DNA from 3 places in the Micromonospora sp. LZ37 genome. Region 1 is predicted to be linked to each of the others. Evidence: predicted binding sites of a transcription regulator. Region 1 holds the regulator's gene; each other region holds the start of a gene.
What was found. The regulator HrcA, encoded in region 1, represses chaperone genes, less so after heat shock. The targets are predictions, from matches to a motif close to GGTTNGCACNCTCNNNNNGAGNGTGCNAACC.
Positions count from the first base shown of each region.

Region 2: the regulator HrcA is predicted to act here: its motif matches at 2,567-2,597, upstream of groL (chaperonin GroEL).
Region 3: the regulator HrcA is predicted to act here: its motif matches at 2,649-2,679, upstream of groES (co-chaperone GroES).

Region 1 covers NZ_JCADBL010000018.1:59,991-65,868, reverse strand. Annotated here, with positions in the region: gene AC5L3Z_RS28330 (SDR family NAD(P)-dependent oxidoreductase) at 1-141, shown strand, start outside; gene ppk2 (polyphosphate kinase 2) at 202-1,113, shown strand; gene AC5L3Z_RS28320 (16S rRNA (uracil(1498)-N(3))-methyltransferase) at 1,136-1,870, opposite strand; gene dnaJ (molecular chaperone DnaJ) at 1,872-3,017, opposite strand; gene hrcA (heat-inducible transcriptional repressor HrcA) at 3,094-4,116, opposite strand; gene AC5L3Z_RS28305 (DUF4870 domain-containing protein) at 4,352-4,960, shown strand; gene hemW (radical SAM family heme chaperone HemW) at 5,024-5,878, opposite strand, start outside.
Region 2 covers NZ_JCADBL010000001.1:13,241-19,118, forward strand. Annotated here, with positions in the region: gene paaN (phenylacetic acid degradation protein PaaN) at 1-210, shown strand, start outside; gene AC5L3Z_RS00045 (GNAT family N-acetyltransferase) at 301-831, opposite strand; gene AC5L3Z_RS00050 (cold-shock protein) at 1,056-1,259, shown strand; gene AC5L3Z_RS00055 (hypothetical protein) at 1,344-2,519, shown strand; gene groL (chaperonin GroEL) at 2,793-4,415, shown strand; gene AC5L3Z_RS00065 (hypothetical protein) at 4,471-4,716, opposite strand; gene AC5L3Z_RS00070 (GNAT family N-acetyltransferase) at 4,814-5,734, opposite strand; gene AC5L3Z_RS00075 (S8 family serine peptidase) at 5,814-5,878, opposite strand, start outside.
Region 3 covers NZ_JCADBL010000001.1:354,352-360,229, forward strand. Annotated here, with positions in the region: gene AC5L3Z_RS01710 (sugar ABC transporter substrate-binding protein) at 1-456, opposite strand, end outside; gene ybaK (Cys-tRNA(Pro) deacylase) at 716-1,198, opposite strand; gene AC5L3Z_RS01720 (THUMP-like domain-containing protein) at 1,236-2,456, opposite strand; gene groES (co-chaperone GroES) at 2,813-3,127, shown strand; gene groL (chaperonin GroEL) at 3,198-4,844, shown strand; gene AC5L3Z_RS01735 (molybdopterin-dependent oxidoreductase) at 4,982-5,878, shown strand, end outside.

The sequences.
Region 1 (5,878 bases):
ATCCGGGCGCAGAGCCCGTTCGGCCGGGTGGCCCGGCCCGAGGAGATCGCCGCCGCGGTGCACTGGCTCGCCTCCCCCGCCGCGCAGTGGGCCTCCGGCACGGTGGTCGACCTCAACGGCGCCTCCTACCTGCGGACCTGACGAGGGGAACCCGGGCCACCGGAGGTGGTAGAACGGGCCCACGGGGTAAAGGTCTCCGGCATGACCGAGACCACGCTGCTGGACCTCACCGCCGACTACCGGGTCGAGGACGATCACGACGACGACCCGGTGCTGCTCCGGCCGGACGGCAGCCCGGTCGACACCTGGCGCGAGGACTACCCGTACGACGAGCGGATGCCGCGCGAGGAGTACGACCACCACAAGCGGCTGCTCCAGATCGAGCTGCTGAAGCTCCAAGAGTGGATCAAGGAGTCCGGCGAGCGACTGGTGGTCGTCTTCGAGGGGCGGGACGCGGCCGGCAAGGGCGGCACCATCAAGCGCTTCATGGAGCACCTGAATCCGCGCGGCGCCAAGGTGGTCGCCCTGACCAAACCGAACGAGCGGGAATCCACCCAGTGGTACTTCCAGCGCTGGCTGGCGCACCTGCCGGCGGCCGGGGAGATCGTGCTGCTCGACCGGTCCTGGTACAACCGGGCCGGGGTGGAGCGGGTGATGGGCTTCTGCAGCCGCAAGGAGTATCTGGAGTTCCTGCGGCAGGCCCCCGAGCTGGAACGGATGCTGGTCCGCTCCGGCATCCGGCTGGTCAAGTTCTGGTTCTCGGTGTCCCGCAACGAGCAGCGCACCCGCTTCGCCGTCCGCCAGGTCGACCCGGTCCGGCAGTGGAAGCTCTCGCCGATGGACCTCGCCGCGCTGGACCGCTGGGACCAGTACACCGAGGCCAAGGAGGCGATGTTCTTCTGGACCGACACCGCCGACGCGCCGTGGACGGTGGTGAAGAGCAACGACAAGAAGCGGGCCCGGCTGGAGGCGATGCGGCACGTGCTCAACCGCTTCGACTACACCGACAAGGACCCCCGGGTGGTCGGAACACCGGACCCCCTGATCGTCGGCCCGGCCGGCCTGGACCTGACCCCCGAGGAGGACCCCGTCCCCGTCTTCCCCCGCCCCTGACCCCGCCCGGTGGCGGTGCGGGTCACCAGCGGGAGAGGCGGGTGGCCAGGACGGTCAGGGCGGCGACGCCGGCGGTGGAGGTGCGCAGCACGGTGGGGCCGAGGCGGACCGGGGTGGCGCCGGCATCGGTGAAGGCGGTCAGCTCGGCCGGGGCGATGCCGCCCTCGGGGCCGACCACGAGGACGATCTCCCCGGACTCCGGCAGCTCGACGCTGGTCAGCCGCTCCTGCGCCTCCTCGTGCAGCACGAACGCGGCGCGGGCCCCGGCGATCCGCCGCGCCACGGTGACGGTGGACTCGTCCGGGGCGCCGGCCACCACCGGCAGCCACGCCCGGCGGGCCTGCTTGGCCGCCTCCCGGGCGGTCGCCACCCACTTCTCCCGGGCCCGTACGCCCCGGTCGCCGCGCCACTGCGTCACCGAACGGGACGCCGCCCACGGCACGATCTCGTCCACCCCGACCTCGGTCATCGCCTGCACGGCCAGCTCGCCCCGGTCCCCCTTGGCGATGCCCTGCACCACGACCAGCCGGGGGACGTCCGCGTCGACGTACCCCCGGGAGCCGATCGCCAGGTCGAGGGTGCCCCGGCCGACGGCGGTGACCACCGCGCTCGCCGTGCCGCCCCGACCGTCGGCGAGCAGCAGCTCCTCGCCGACGCGCAGCCGTTGCACGGTGGCCGCGTGGTGCCCCTCCGGGCCGTCGAGGACCAGCGAGTCACCGGTGGGCAGCGCCTCGACCAGGAACAGCGGCGCGGACACCTCAGGCGTGCCCGTTGAAGGCGTCGCGCATCCGGGAGAAGAAGCCGCCCTGCTTGGTCAGCTCGGCGACCTCCTCGCCCCGGGTCTTGGCGAAGTCGCGGAGCATCTTCTCCTGGTCGGCGTCGAGCTTGGTCGGGGTCCGCACGTCCAGGTGGACGTAGAGGTCGCCCCGGCCGGTACCGCGCAGGTGCGGCACGCCCCGGGCGCGCAGCCGCAGCGTGCTGCCCGGCTGGGTGCCGGCCTTGACGTCGACCGTCTCCTCGCTGTCCAGCGTCTTGATGGTCAGCCGGGTGCCGAGCGCGGCGGCGGTCATCGGCACGGTGACCCGGCAGTGCAGGTCGTCGCCCTTGCGCGAGTAGACGTCGTGCGGCCGCTCGTGGATCTCCACGTAGAGGTCGCCGGCGGTGCCACCGCCCGGACCGACCTCGCCCTGCTGGGCCAGCCGGATCCGCATGCCGTCCTCGACCCCGGCGGGGATCTTGACGGTCAGCGAGCGGCGGGTGCGCACCCGGCCGTCGCCGGCGCAGGTCGGGCAGGGGTGCGGGATGGTCGTGCCGTAGCCCTGGCAGACCGTGCACGGGCGGGCGGAGACCACCTGACCGAGGAAGGTGCGCTGCACCGACTGGACCTCGCCCCGACCGCCGCACGCCTCGCAGGTGGCCAGGTGGGTGCCGGCCGCGGTGCCCGCGCCCGAGCAGGTGGTGCAGAGCACGGCGGTGTCGACGGTGATCGGCGCCTCGACGCCGAACGCGGTCTCGTGCAGGTCCAGCTCCAGCCGCAGGATCGCGTCCGCGCCCGGCCGGGTCCGCGGGCGCGGGCCCCGGGCCCCACCGCCGGCGCCGCCGAAGAACGCGTCCATGATGTCCTGGAAGCCGACGAACGGACCGGTTCCGCCCGGACCGCCCGGACCGCCGGCACCGCCGCCGCCCGGAGCGAGCGGGTCACCGCCCAGGTCGACGATCTGCCGTTTCCGGTCGTCCGAGAGGACCTCGTACGCGGCGTTGATGTCCTTGAACTTCTCCTGTGCCTCCGGGTCCGGATTGACGTCCGGGTGGAACTGCCGCGCCAGCTTGCGGTAGGCGCGCTTGATCTCGTCGTCGGAGGCCTCCCGGCTCACGCCGAGAATGCCGTAGTAGTCCCTGGCCACTGCGTTCGATGTCCTCATGTTCGTCTCGCGTTGCGCCGGTCGTCGGCCGGAGCCGGCCACCGGCCCCTGCCTTGGGTCAGTTCTGGGCCAGCAGCTCGCCCACGTAGCGTGCCACGGCCCTCACCGTGGCAATGGTGCCGGGGTAGTCCATCCGGGTGGGCCCCAGCACGCCGAGGCCGCCGACGATGGTCGCGCCCGGGCCGTACCCGGTGCTGACCACGGAGGCGGCGCGGAGGTTGTCGACCTCGTTCTCGTCGCCGATCAGCACCCGGGTCGTGCTCGGCTCGGTCTCGCCGATGAGCTTGAGCAGCACGACCTCCTCCTCGAGCGCCTCGAGGATGGGCCGCAGCGAGCCCTGGAAGTCGAGCAGGCCGCCCCGGGTGAGGTTGGCGGTGCCGGCCAGGGCGATGCGCTCCTCGTGCCGCTCGACCAGCGTCTCGAGCAGCACGGTGGAGAGGGTCGTCATGGCCCCGCGCAGGTGCGGCGCCGACTCGTCGACGAGGGCCTGGACCAGCGGCGGGGTGTCCGACAGCCGACTGCCGACCAGCTTCTCGTTGACCAGCCGGCGCAGGTCGGTGACGTCCTCGGCCGGGACCGGCGCGGGCAGCTCCACGAGCCGCTGCTCGACCCGGCCGGTGTCGGCGATCATCACCAGCATCAGCCGGGTGGTGGAGATCGGCACCAGTTCCAGGTGGCGCACCGAGGAGCGGGCCAGCGACGGGTACTGCACGACGGCGACCTGCCGGGTGAGCTGCGCCAGCAGCCGGACGGTGCGGTGCACCACGTCGTCCAGGTCGACCGCGCCGACCAGGAAGCGCTCGATCGCCCGGCGCTCGGCCGGGCTGAGCGGCTTGACCCGGGAGAGGCGGTCCACGAAGAGCCGGTAGCCGCGGTCGGTGGGCACCCGGCCGGCACTGGTGTGCGGCTGCCGGATGTAGCCCTCCTCCTCCAGCACGGCCATGTCGTTGCGGACCGTCGCCGGGGAGACCCCGAGCTGGTGCCGCTCGACCAGCGCCTTGCTGCCCACGGGCTCCTGCGTGGCGACGTAGTCCTCGACGATCGCGCGCAGCACGGCCAACTTGCGGTCGTCGAGACCCATCTCCCCACCTCCTGACGCACCATGGCCCGGGGTGTCTGGGACGCCCGGGCGAGCGCTCTGGCACTCGACTGTAGCGAGTGCCAGTCTACGTCGGCGCCCCCGCCGACGCGATGATCAGCGACGGACCATCCGGGCGGTCCCCCGCGCGCCCGCGCCCGCCCGGGCCGGACAGCCGGACATTCCCGGCCAGTGGCGCTCTGGTGCCCCCTTGCCGGCAGCCCCTACCGTGACGTTCATGACTGAACCACCTCGCCCTCCCGGCGCGGGGGACCCCGGCGACCGGCCGGACCCCACCGCACCCTACGGCTCGTCGTACGAGCCGCCCACCGCACCACTGTCCGGGGCACCGGGGGCGGGCGGCTATCCCCCGCCCGGCGGTTATCCGCCACCCCCCGGTGGCCAGCCGCCGTCGGGCGGCTACCCCCCGCCGGGCGGCTACTCCGCGCCCGGCGCCGGCTACCCGACCGGCGGCGCGTACGGCGCCCCGAGCGGCGGCTGGGCCAGCAACGAGGACAAGACCTGGGCGCTGATCGCGCACTTCGGCGGCGCCGTGGCGATGTTCGTCAGCGGCGGGGTGCTGGGCTGGCTCCCCCCGCTGGTCGCCATGCTGGCCCGGGGCAGCCAGTCGCCGACGGTGCGTCAGCACGCCGTGGCGGCGCTCAACTTCCAGCTGCTCTGGTCGATCATCGGCCTGGTCGGGTGGATCCTGAGCTGCATCCTGGTCGGGTTCCTCGCGGTCGGCGCCGCGGTCGTCCTGGGCGTGATCTTCGGCATCCTCGCCGGCGTCAAGGCCAACGAGGGGCAGCTCTACCGCTACCCGATGAGCATCAGCATGATCAAGTGAGCACCGGCCGGCCTTCGGGCCGGCCGGCCGCTCCGGCGGTCGAACCGCCGCGCCGCCACCCGCTCAGGGCAGCAGGTCGCGGACCACCGCGTCGGCCAGCAGCCGCCCGCGCAGGGTGAGCACGGCTCGCCCCGCCGCGTACTCGGCCGGGGCGAGCAGCCCGTCGGCGAGCGCCCGCCCGGCGCCCGCCCGGCCCGCGTCGTCCAGCGCCGCCAGCGGCAGCCCGGAGTCCAGCCGCAGCCGCAGCATGACGTCCTCCATGTGCGCCTCGTCCGCGGTCAGCAGCTCCCGGGCCAGGCCCGGTGACTCCCCGGCGGCCAGCCTCTTCGCGTACGCCGAGGGGTGCTTGACGTTCCACCAGCGCACCCCGCCGACGTGGCTGTGCGCCCCCGGGCCGAGGCCCCACCAGTCCGCGCCGGTCCAGTAGAGCAGGTTGTGCCGGCACCGGGCCGCCTCGGAGCGGGCCCAGTTCGACACCTCGTACCAGGAGAAACCGGCCGCGCCGAGGGCGGCCTCGGCGGCCAGGTAGCGGTCCGCCGCCACGTCGTCGGAGGGGTACGGCAGCTCGCCGCGGCGCATCCGGGCGGCCAGCCGGGTGCCGTCCTCCACGATCAGGGCGTACGCGCTGACGTGGTCCACCCCGGCGGCGATCACCTGGTCGAGGGAGGCGGCGAAGTCCTCGGCGCTCTCCCCCGGCGTGCCGTAGATCAGATCGAGGTTCACGTGGTCGAAGCCGGCGTCGCGCGCCTCCAGCGCGGCGGCGGTGGCCCGGCCGGCGCTGTGCCGGCGGTCGAGGATCGCCAGCACCCCCGGCGCGGCGGACTGCATGCCCAGCGAGATCCGGGTGTAGCCGGCCGCCCGCAGCGTCCTCAGCGACGCCGGGGTGACCGACTCGGGGTTGGCCTCGGTGGTCACCTC
Region 2 (5,878 bases), on a different contig from region 1:
GAGGCGGTCCTGGACGCCGCCGAGGCCGCCGCGGTCGACGTCGGGGTGCACCTGTCCTGCAACCTGACCGGCGGGGTCTTCGTGAACCAGTCGGCCGCGTTCTCGGACTTCCACGGCAGCGGCGCCAACCCGGCCGCGAACGCCGCCCTCACCGACGGCGCGTACGTGGCGAACCGGTTCCGCGTCGTCCAGAGCCGCCGCCACGTCTGAGGACGGCGGAGGGCCGGCGTCGAAAGGCGGATCTCTGACGAAGCGTGACACCTCAGGGGCATCGACGTGCCGCTGAGGTGTCACGCTCGCTCAGGCGGGCCGGCGCATCTGGAGTTCGCGGAGCGCCGGGACGGTGGGGTGCGGGACGCGTACCCCGGTGTCGGTGAAACCGAGCCGCTGGTACGCCCGGTAGGCCCGGTCGTTGCCGACCACCACCTCCAGCATCAGCTCGGGCCGGCCGCACTCCCGCGACCAGGCCGCCACCCCGTCGATCAGGGCGCGGAGCAGGCCGCTGCCGCGCCAGGCCGGCGTCACGTAGACGGCGTAGACCACGGTCAGGCCGGGCTCGTCCGGGGCGGCGATCCCACCCGCGGACCCGGCCAGCCGGCCGCCCGGGTCCGCGATGAACTGGGCGTTCCGGCAGCCGGTCGAGACCTGGGCGACCCGGGCCGCGTAGTCGGCGTGCGGCAGCGCGGCCGCCTGCGCCACCGTCTCCAGGAAGGCCAGCGGGGCGTCCGCCAGCATCTCCAGCCGGAGGGCCCGCATCCGGGCCGCGTCCTGGCGGCGGACCCGACGGACGGTGGCCGTTCGGGCGTCCGGTGGGGCCGGGGCAGAGTTCATGACCGCATGCATACCGCAGTGACGCCGGGCGATGGGTGCAGCTCCGCCGGAGCGTCGGAATATGCCCGATTTGTGGTCGTGCGCCGTCGTCACGCCTCGTGTAGCGTGCGATTTCGGTCACTGATTCAGCGGTCGGCACCGATCGCCGGACGGTGGTCCTCCGGGTGCCGGCCTGCGGCCGGCTCCGGGGTCGTGGAACGCCGCGCAGAGTGAGGAAGTGCACCGTGGCACAGGGCACCGTGAAGTGGTTCAACTCCGAAAAGGGCTACGGCTTCATCGCCGTCGACGGCGGCCAGGACGTCTTCGTCCACTTCTCCGCCATCGAGATGGACGGCTACAAGGCGCTCGACGACGGGCAGCGGGTGGAGTTCGAGATCGCCCAGGGCCAGAAGGGTCCGCAGGCCGAGCGGGTCCGCGTCATCGCCTGACCCGCCCCCGCCCGGGTGGGGCTGCGGGGCGACTGGACAACAGGGAAGATCATGGGCCGTCCCAGGCGTCACTGAGGAGGGTTCATGTCCGACCGGTCCCCATCGGAGCCGTTCGACCCCGCATCGTCGGGTCCGCCCGCGTCGAGCGGCTCGCCGGAGCCCGCCGCGCCGGCCGATCCGCCCGTCCCGGGTCAGGCCGTGCCGGGCGCGCCCGGTTGGCCGGGCCAGCCCACGCCGCCCGGCGCCTGGGACCCGGCCGGCGGGCAACCACAGGGCTGGGCCCAGCCGCCGACGACCAGCTTCCCGCCCACCGCCGGCTTCCCGCCCGGTTCGGACCCGTCGGCGGGTTTCCCGCCCGGCTACCCGCCGTACGGGGGCTACCCGCCGCCCTCCGGGGCGCAGCTGCCGTACGGCTGGCAGGCCGGCGGTGACTCCGACGATCCGCTGGTCAATCCGCCGTACGCCGGTGTCGAGGGCTGGTTCCGGCGCTGCACCGGTGCGCTGCGCCGGGGCTGGCGGGTCCTGCTGCCGCTGATGCTGCTCACCCAGACCGTGCCCGCCGCGGTGCTGTCGTTGCTCGGCCTCGGGCTCGGCCCGGCGCAGGAGGAGCTGCCCGCCGACGGTTCGCTGCCCGACGGCTTCCTGGGTGACCTGGTGACCTTCGGGGTCGCCGTGCTGGTCGCCGGTCTGTTCATCGGCCTCGCGCAGAGCGTGGGCTGGGCCGGCGGCACCTGGGTGGTGGCCCGGCAGGCGGCCGGCGAGCCGGCCGACCTGGGCGGCGCCCTTAAGTACGGCCTGCGCCGGGCCCTCGGGCTGTGGGGCTGGACCCTGCTGATCACCCTGATCGTGACCGTCGGCGTCTGCTTCTGCGTGCTGCCCGGCATCTACCTCGCCTTCGCGCTCGCCCTCGCCGGGCCGGTCTACCTCTTCGAGCGGCAGAACCCGATCGGCCGCTCGTTCCGCTTCTTCCACGACCGGCTCGGCATGGTGCTCGGCCGGGTGGCGCTGGTCGCGGTGGCGGTCGTGGTCGGCAGCCTCGTCGGAGGAGTGGTGGAGACCGTCGGCACCCTGCCGTTCGGCGTCGACCCGTACTCCTCGCCGGGCACGGCGGTGGGCGCGTCCCTGGTGGTGGTGCTGAGCGCGGTCCTGGTCGTCCCCGTTCACCTGGTGCAGCTCGTCGGGCTGGTGGTGTCGTACGCCGAGCAGCGGGCGCACGAAGGGCCGGTGAACGCGGCCCGGCTGGCGGCGGAACTCGGCTGACCGGGCCGACCGTGCTTGCACTCGGCAGGGGAGAGTGCTAAACAAGTCATTGGCACTCGCATACCGTGAGTGCCAATGGTCGGGACGGTGGGGCCAAGGTTCCAGCGGCGTTGGAGACGCCGGTGGGACACATGGCCGGTCGTCGCGGGCTATCCGGCCCGGCCGAAGGACGTCGTCGTCGCCAGGTGGCGACGTCCCAAGGTGCGTACACCAGGCGGCCCATCCGGGACACACACTCGGGTGGCCCGTGAGTGTCCAGGAGGACAACGCCGTATGGCCAAGATGATCGCGTTCGACGAAGAGGCGCGCCGCGGCCTCGAGCGGGGCATGAACCAGCTCGCCGACGCCGTGAAGGTGACCCTCGGCCCCAAGGGCCGCAACGTCGTGCTCGAGAAGAAGTGGGGTGCCCCCACCATCACCAACGATGGTGTGAGCATCGCCAAGGAGATCGAGCTCGAGGACCCCTACGAGAAGATCGGCGCCGAGCTGGTCAAGGAGGTCGCCAAGAAGACCGACGACGTCGCCGGTGACGGCACGACGACGGCGACCGTGCTGGCCCAGGCCCTGGTCCGTGAGGGCCTGCGCAACGTGGCCGCCGGCGCCAACCCGATGGCCCTGAAGCGGGGCATCGAGGCCGCCGTGGCCAGCGTCTCGGAGGAGCTGTCCAAGCTCGCCAAGGACGTCGAGACCAAGGAGCAGATCGCCTCCACCGCCTCCATCTCCGCCGGTGACAACACCGTCGGCGAGATCATCGCCGAGGCGATGGACAAGGTCGGCAAGGAAGGCGTCATCACCGTCGAGGAGAGCAACACCTTCGGGCTGGAGCTGGAGCTCACCGAGGGTATGCGCTTCGACAAGGGCTACATCTCGGCGTACTTCATGACCGACCCGGAGCGTATGGAGGCCGTCTTCGACGACCCGTACATCCTGATCGTCAACAGCAAGATCTCGTCGGTGAAGGACCTGCTCCCGATCCTGGAGAAGGTCATGCAGGGCGGCAAGCCGCTGCTGATCATCGCCGAGGACCTCGAGGGCGAGGCCCTGGCCACCCTGGTGGTCAACAAGGTCCGGGGCACCTTCAAGTCGGTCGCCGTCAAGGCGCCGGGCTTCGGTGACCGCCGCAAGGCCATGCTGACCGACATCGCCATCCTCACCGGTGGCCAGGTCATCAGCGAGGAGGTCGGCCTCAAGCTCGACGCCGTCGGCGTCGACATGCTGGGCCGCGCCCGCAAGGTCGTGGTCACCAAGGACGAGACCACCATCGTCGACGGTGCCGGCGACGCCGACCAGATCCAGGGCCGGGTCAACCAGATCCGGGCCGAGATCGAGAAGAGCGACTCCGACTACGACCGGGAGAAGCTGCAGGAGCGGCTGGCCAAGCTGGCCGGCGGCGTTGCGGTGATCAAGGTCGGCGCGGCCACCGAGGTCGAGCTCAAGGAGCGCAAGCACCGCATCGAGGACGCCGTCCGCAACGCGAAGGCCGCCGTCGAGGAGGGCATCGTCCCGGGTGGTGGCGTCGCGCTGGTGCAGGCCGGCAAGACCGCCTTCGACAAGCTGGACCTGGTCGGCGACGAGGCGACCGGCGCGCAGATCGTCAAGATCGCGCTGGACGCCCCGCTGCGGCAGATCGCCGTCAACGCCGGCCTGGAGGGTGGCGTCGTCGTCGAGCGGGTTCGCAACCTCGACGCCGGTCACGGCCTGAACGCCGCCACCGGTGAGTACGTGGACCTGCTGGCCGCGGGCATCATCGACCCGGCCAAGGTGACCCGGTCGGCGCTGCAGAACGCCTCGTCGATCGCGGCGCTCTTCCTCACCACCGAGGCCGTCGTGGCGGACAAGCCGGAGAAGACCCCGGCCGCCCCGGCTGGTCCGGGTGGCGGGGACATGGACTTCTGAGTCCAGCTCCAACACCGGACGGGGCGGGCCGCGCGAGCGGTCCGCCCCGTTCCGTCTATCGGGGCAGGGGGCGCTGGTTGCGCCTCTTCTGCGCGCGGTCGTACGGGGGCAGGACCGCCACCGGCTCGTCCACCACCACCCGCGGTTCGTCGGCGTCCGGGTCGTCGAGCCCGGCCATCTCGGCCAACTGCTCGGCGTCGCCGTAGTCCCGCCGGTCGAACGGCAGCGGGGTGGGCGGATCGCCGACCGGCGTCCACCTGGCCGGTGGCACGTCGTCGGTCTGTTCGTCGTCCGTGGTCATGGCCCCTCCTCTACCGAAACGGTAGGGGGCGTCGATCATCCACGGGGGCGAAAGACGTTATCGGGGTCTATATCCTATTCGCCCTGTTGTCGATCGCTCACAGCGTCCGACGGTAGAGGAAGAACACCCGCTCGATGCGCGCACCCGCACTCCCGGAGTAGAACGGCACCGGCCCCACCCAGCCGATCTGCGCGGCGTCCACGCCGGCCGCCCGCTGGTCGCGCAGGCAGCGACGCAGCAGCACCCCACCGATCCCGCTACCCTCCGCCGCCGGGGCGGTGCCCATCGGCCCGAACCAGCTCGGCCGGGACGACCCCCAGGCGGCGAACCCGAGGATCTCCCCGTCCCGCTCCGCGAGGTGGCAGCCGGCGCCGTCGCGGCCGACCGAGCCGGCCAGCTCGCCGTCCCAGGCGCCGCCGAAGGTGGACCGGGCGAACGCCGCCAGCGCGGGCAGATCCGCCGGCTCCGCCGCGCGCACCACCACCCCCTGGCCGGCCAGCCGCCGCTCCGCCGGCTCCGTCGTGCGCAGCGCCGGCGATCCGTCGTACGACAGGTCGGCGGTCATGTTCCACGCCGTCCGGTCCTGCCGGTAGCCGAGCGCCAGCGCGAGACAGACCGCCGGGGTGTAGCGCACGTCGATGCCGGGCCAGGCGTACCAGGGCGGGTTGCCGGCGAGCAGCACCTCGGCCGCGCCGAGCCCGGCCAGCCGCCGCTCGGCCTCGGCCACCAGGGCCCGCCCGGCGCCGCGGCGGCGTCGGTTCGGCTCGACCGCCAACAGGTCCACGTGCCCGAGGCGCGGGTCCTGGGCCGAGATCGACCCGATCAGCACCCCGACCAGTTCGTCGCCGACGTACGACCCCAGCGCCACCACGGTCCGGCCCGCGCCGGCCCGGATCCAGAGGGCGTCCACCAGGGCGTCCGCCTCGGCGGCGTCCTCGGGAAGGTCCAGCGCGCGCCGGCACAGTGCGACGGCGTCCGGCGCCCGGTCCAGGGTGAGCTCGGTGATCTTCGCGTCCATGGTCGCGACCCTAGGGCATCGGTCCCGCTCCCGGCACCCACCGGCCCCGGCGTACCCCGGGCCCCCTCCGCCGGAGGTGTCAGGACGGGGTCGCTGCTCGCGCCGCCCGCACGGCCGCGTACGCGTCGACCAGGCCGGCGCCGG
Region 3 (5,878 bases), on a different contig from region 1:
GCCCTGGAGCTTGCCGACGGCCTCGTTGTCGAAGCTGACGTAGTACTGCGCCGAGCCGCCCAGCGTGAGCCGGTCGTAGTCGATGGTGGCGACGCCCTGCGACTTGGCCTTGTCGAGCACGGCCTTGCCGGTGCCGGAGTCCAGGTTGACGATCATCAGGGCGGTGACGCCGTTGGTGATCATCTGGTCGGCGATGGTCTGGAAGGCGTTCTTGTCGCCCTGCGCGTTCTGGATGTCGTAGTCGACGCTGGCGGCCTTGAAGGCCTCCTCCAGGAACTTGCGGTCCGCGCCCTCCCAGCGGGCGGAGGACTTGCTGTCCGGCAGGATCACGCCGATCTTCGGCTTCTTTTCGGTGGAGCCGCCGGCCTGGCCGGTGCCGGAGTCGTCACCGCAGGCGGCCATGCTGCCGGTGGCCAGCAGGCCCACGGCGGCGAAGGTGAGGAAGCCCTTGCGCATCTGCACGGGTCCTTTCGGGGGTGGGGGAGTAGTTGCTTTTGTTGTGCCCGGCAACGTATTCCCGTTCACGTTCCGCGCGCAAGCCTGCCGAGGTCAGAAGTTTGTTGGCGGCAGTAACAATTCAGCAACGCGGTTGTCACGCGCCGGACACCCACCCAGGAAGCGCTCTCTCGGACCCGACCGGAAGCGCCTGCGCCGAGCGCCGACCGGCACCCGCGACGCGCCCGTTCCGCGGCCGACCGAGCGGGGCGGGCCCGGGTCAGGAGCCGGCGGCCAGCCTCGCCGTGACCGCCCCGGTGAGCGCCACCAGGTCGGTCGGGGAGAGCTCGACCTGGAGCCCGCGCCGGCCGGCCGAGACGTAGACGGTCCCGTACGCCAGCGCGGAGGAGTCGAGCACCGTCGGCAGTCGCCTGCGCTGGCCCAGCGGGCTGATCCCACCCCGGACGTAGCCGGTGGCCCGCTCGGCGACCGCGCGGTCGGCCATGGTGGCCCGCTTGCCGCCGGTCGCCGCCGCCAACGCCTTGAGGTCCAGCTCGCCGGTGACCGGCACGACCGCCACGGTCAACCCGCCGTCGACCTCGGTGACCAGCGACTTGAACACCCGCTCCGGCGGCACCCCGAGCGCCGCCGCGACCAGCGCGCCGTAGTTCGGCGCCTCCGGGGACACGTCGTACGGATGGGTCCGGTGGGTGATCTTCCGCTTGGTCAGCAGCGCCGTCGCCGGAGTGCCCCGTCCCGCCATGACGGCCACGCTAACCCGGACCGTCCCGGTGGGCGACTCAGCTCGCCACCGGACGGCAGAGCAGCACCGTCGGCGCCCCGGCGACCCGGGTCAGCACCAGGCTCGCCCCGGCGCCGCCGGCCAGCCTCAGGTCGCGGCGCAGCTTCTCCGGCTCCAGCGCCGACCCCCGCTTGAGGATCTCCACCCGGCCCACGCCCCGCTCGCGCAGCAGGGCCCGCAGCCGCTTGAGCGAGAAGGGGAGCACGTCGGTCACCTCCAGGCAGCGGCCGAACGGCGTCGCGGCCGGAGCGTCGGTGTAGACGTAGGCGATGCTCGGGTCGGCGAGGGTGCCGCCGAGGTCGGCGGCGAGCTCCGCGACCAGGTGGGCCCGGACCACCGCGGAGTCGGGATCCAGCAGGTAGCGCCGGACCGGCCCGACCGGCGCCTCGGCGTCGCCGGAGCCGGTCAGCTGATGACCGGAGACCTCCCGGGTGCCGGCGGCGTCGACCGGGGGGCCCTCCCTCAGCAGGGTGGCGCGGCGGGGGGTCTCGGCGAGGCGGCCGCACCAGAGGGCCGCCTCGACCAGGTCACCGTCCACGCTCACCCATTCCGCCTCGGCGCCGGCCGGGATGAGCGCGTGGTCCAGGCCGGGAGCGACCTTCACCACGGTGTGCGGCACCCGCTCGGCGAGGCCGGTGACGAAGTCCCAGGGCGGGGAGTAGGACTTCGGGTCGAAGATCCGCCGCCCGGTGCCGGCCCGGCGCCGGGCCGGGTCGCAGAAGACCCCGTCCACCCGGGCCACGTCGAAGGCCGTCGCGTCGCCGCACTCCACGGTGAACAGCTCGGCCAGCCCCGCGGCCTCGGCGTTCGCCGCGGCCATCGCGGCGGTCACCGGGTCGGCCTCCACCCCGTACACCCGGATGCCGGCGCGGGCGGCGGCGAGCGCGTCCGCGCCGAGGCCGCAACCCAGGTCGGCGAGGCTGCGCACCCCGGCGGCGCGCAGGCGGGCGGCGCGCCGGTCCGCGACCACCCGCCGGGTGGCCTGCTCCAGCCCGGCCCGGGTGAAGAACATGCCGGCCGCCGCCGGGCCGAACTTGCCGACCGCGCGGCGGCGCAGCTCGGCCTGGGTGAGCGCGGCGGCGGCCAGCCCGGCCGGCAGTCCGGCGGAGCGGAGCGCGGCCGCCGCGGTCAGCGGGTCGCCGCCGGCCACCTCGGCCGCCGCCGCGAGCGCGGCCGACCCCGCGGGGGTACGCAGCGCGCCGAACTGGTCGAGATCCACCCGCCCATTCTCCCGCCCCGTTCCGCGTCACCGCCCCGGCCCCTCCGGCGGCGCCCGGCGCGGTTCGCGGCAGGTCGCGGTGTCCCGCCGTGGGTGTCCCCGCGACATGCCGCGAACGGCGGTCGACCACGACCGCGCGGCGCGACGCGCTGGCACTCTCCTTGACGGAGTGCTAGCCGAGGAATAACCTGCGATTAGCACTCTCGCCCTGAGGGTGCCAGCTCCCGGGCCGTGAGGCGCGGGCGCGCACGCCAGGCGGACCGGCACCCGCGACGACGGCCCCGCCAGGTGGCATGTGGCAGATTGACGCCGGCCGGCCTCGCTGGCCGGCAACGAAACCAGTACCCCAGGAGGGTATGCCCGTGACTACCGCGACCAAGGTTGCGATCAAGCCGCTCGAGGACCGCATCGTGGTCCAGGCGAACGAGGCTGAGACCACCACGGCGTCGGGCATCGTGATTCCCGACACCGCCAAGGAGAAGCCGCAGGAGGGCACCGTCCTCGCTGTCGGCCCGGGCCGGATCGACGACAAGGGCAACCGCGTGCCGATCGACGTCAAGGTCGGCGACACCGTCCTCTACTCGAAGTACGGCGGCACCGAGGTCAAGTACGCCGGCGAGGAGTACCTGGTGCTCTCCGCCCGCGACGTCCTCGCGGTCATCGAGAAGTAAGCAACCGATCAGTGTCGCTGCCCCGGTCCGGCTCGCCGGGCCGGGGCAGCGGCGCTTCGAAGGGACATTCATGGCGAAGATCCTGAGCTTCTCGGACGACGCCCGACACCTGCTGGAGCACGGTGTCAACGCCCTCGCGGACGCGGTCAAGGTCACCCTCGGCCCGCGCGGGCGCAACGTCGTCCTGGACAAGAAATTCGGTGCGCCCACGATCACCAACGATGGTGTGACCATCGCCAAGGAGATCGAGCTCACCAACCCCTACGAGAACCTCGGCGCGCAGCTGGTCAAGGAGGTGGCGACCAAGACCAACGACGTCGCCGGCGACGGGACCACCACCGCGACCGTGCTGGCCCAGGCGATGGTCCGCGAGGGCCTGCGCAACGTGACCGCCGGGGCCAGCCCGTCCGGTCTCAAGCGCGGCATCGACGCGGCGGCCGCCAAGGTCTCCGAGGCGCTGCTCGACCGGGCCGTCGAGGTGGCCGACAAGGAGTCGATCGCGCACGTGGCGACGATCTCCGCGCAGGACGCCACCATCGGCGAGCTGATCGCCGAGGCGATGGAGCGGGTCGGCCGCGACGGTGTCATCACCGTCGAGGAGGGCTCCGCGCTCACCACCGAGCTGGAGGTGACCGAGGGTCTCCAGTTCGACAAGGGCTTCATCTCGCCGAACTTCGTCACCGACGTGGAGTCGCAGGAGTCGGTCCTGGAGGACGCGTACGTCCTCATCACCACGCAGAAGATCTCGTCGATCGAGGAGCTGCTGCCGCTGCTGGAGAAGGTCCTCCAGAACAGCAAGCCGCTGCTGATCATCGCCGAGGACGTCGACGGCCAGGCGCTGTCCACGCTGGTGGTCAACTCGATCCGCAAGACCCTCAAGGTCTGCGCGGTGAAGGCCCCCGGCTTCGGCGACCGTCGCAAGGCGATGCTCCAGGACATGGCGATCCTGACCGGCGCCGAGCTGGTCGCCCCGGAGCTGGGCTACAAGCTCGACCAGGTCGGCCTGGAGGTGCTCGGCACCGCCCGCCGCGTCGTGGTCGACAAGGAGAACACCACCGTCGTCGACGGTGGCGGCCAGGCCTCCGAGGTCGCCGACCGGGTCGCGCAGATCCGCAAGGAGATCGAGGCCTCGGACTCCGAGTGGGACCGGGAGAAGCTGGCCGAGCGGCTGGCCAAGCTCTCGGGCGGCATCGCGGTCATCAAGGTGGGCGCGGCGACCGAGGTCGAGATGAAGGAGCGCAAGCACCGCATCGAGGACGCCATCGCCGCGACCAAGGCCGCGGTCGAGGAGGGTACGGTCCCCGGCGGCGGCGCCGCCCTGGCCCAGATCCTCCCGGTGCTCGACGACCACCTCGGCTTCACCGGTGACGACAAGACGGGCGTGTCGATCGTGCGCAAGGCGCTGGTCGAGCCGCTGCGTTGGATCGCCCAGAACGCCGGCCACGACGGCTACGTGGTGGTGCAGAAGGTCGCCGGCCAGGAGTGGGGCAAGGGCCTCGACGCCGCCACCGGCCAGTACGTCGACCTGGTCAAGTCCGGCATCATCGACCCGGTGAAGGTGACCCGCAACGCGGTCACCAACGCCGCCTCGATCGCCGGCCTGCTGCTCACCACGGAGAGCCTCGTGGTGGAGAAGCCGGAGAAGGCCGAGCCGGCCGCCGCCGGTGGCCACGGCCACGGCCACGGTCACGGCCACCAGCACGGCCCGGGTTTCTGACCCACGCCGCAGGCAAGGTCAGGGCGCGCCGTCTCCGCGACGGCGCGCCCTGACCCGTCTCCGGGCCGTCGGCCAGATGGATTACGGAACGCTGACGGTGTTGGCGGTCCGCCCGTTTGATCGACAACACTGGTCCGATGAGCAGCACCCCCCGCGGCCTCGCCGCGCTGGCCGGTATCACCGCCGCCGCCGTCGCGATCGGCGCGGCGGAGCCGGTGGCGGTCCTCACCGGTCCCCGGTCCGCGCCGCTGATCGCGGTGGGCGGGCTGGTCGTCGACCTCGTACCCGAGCCGCTCAAGCAGTTCGCCATCGCCGTCTTCGGGACGTACGACAAGGTCGCCCTGCTGGTCGGGACGGCCCTGCTGCTCGCCGCGTTCGCCGCGCTCCTGGGCGTGCTCGCCGTACGCCGGCTCTGGATCGGGCTGGCCGGCATCGCCGCCTTCGCCGACCTCGGGGTGGCCGCCGCGCTGACCCGGGCCGGCGCGGACGTCGCCGACGCGCTGCCCTCGCTGGTCGGGGCGGGCCTGGGCGCGGCGGTGCTCCGGGCCTTCCTCGCCGGCCCGTTGCAGCTCGACCCGTGGCCGTGGACCCCACCCACGCCGCCGGCCACCACTGTCGACACTCCGCCGCCCACCGGCCCGCCCACGCCCGCCGCTGTCCCGCCCGTCGCCCAGCCGGCCGGTGCCGCTGCCGTTCCGCCCGCGGACCAGCCGGCCCGGGGCGGTGAGCCGACGACCCCCGACCCGGAGTCGCGGCGCCGCTTCCTGCGGGGCGTGGGCGCGCTCGCCGGCGCCGCCACCGTGGCCGGGCTGGGCGGGCACTGGCTCGCCGGGCGGCGCGGCGTGTCGGCGGCCCGGCAGGCGGTGGCGCTGCCCACGCCGTCCTCGCTGGCGCCGGCCGTGCCGGCGGGCGCGGACCTGCCCCTGGCGCAGCTCGCCCCGTACACGACGCCGACCAGCGGCTTCTACCGGATCGACACGGCCCTGGTGGTGCCGCAGGTGGACCCGGAGACGTGGCGGCTGCGCATCCACGGG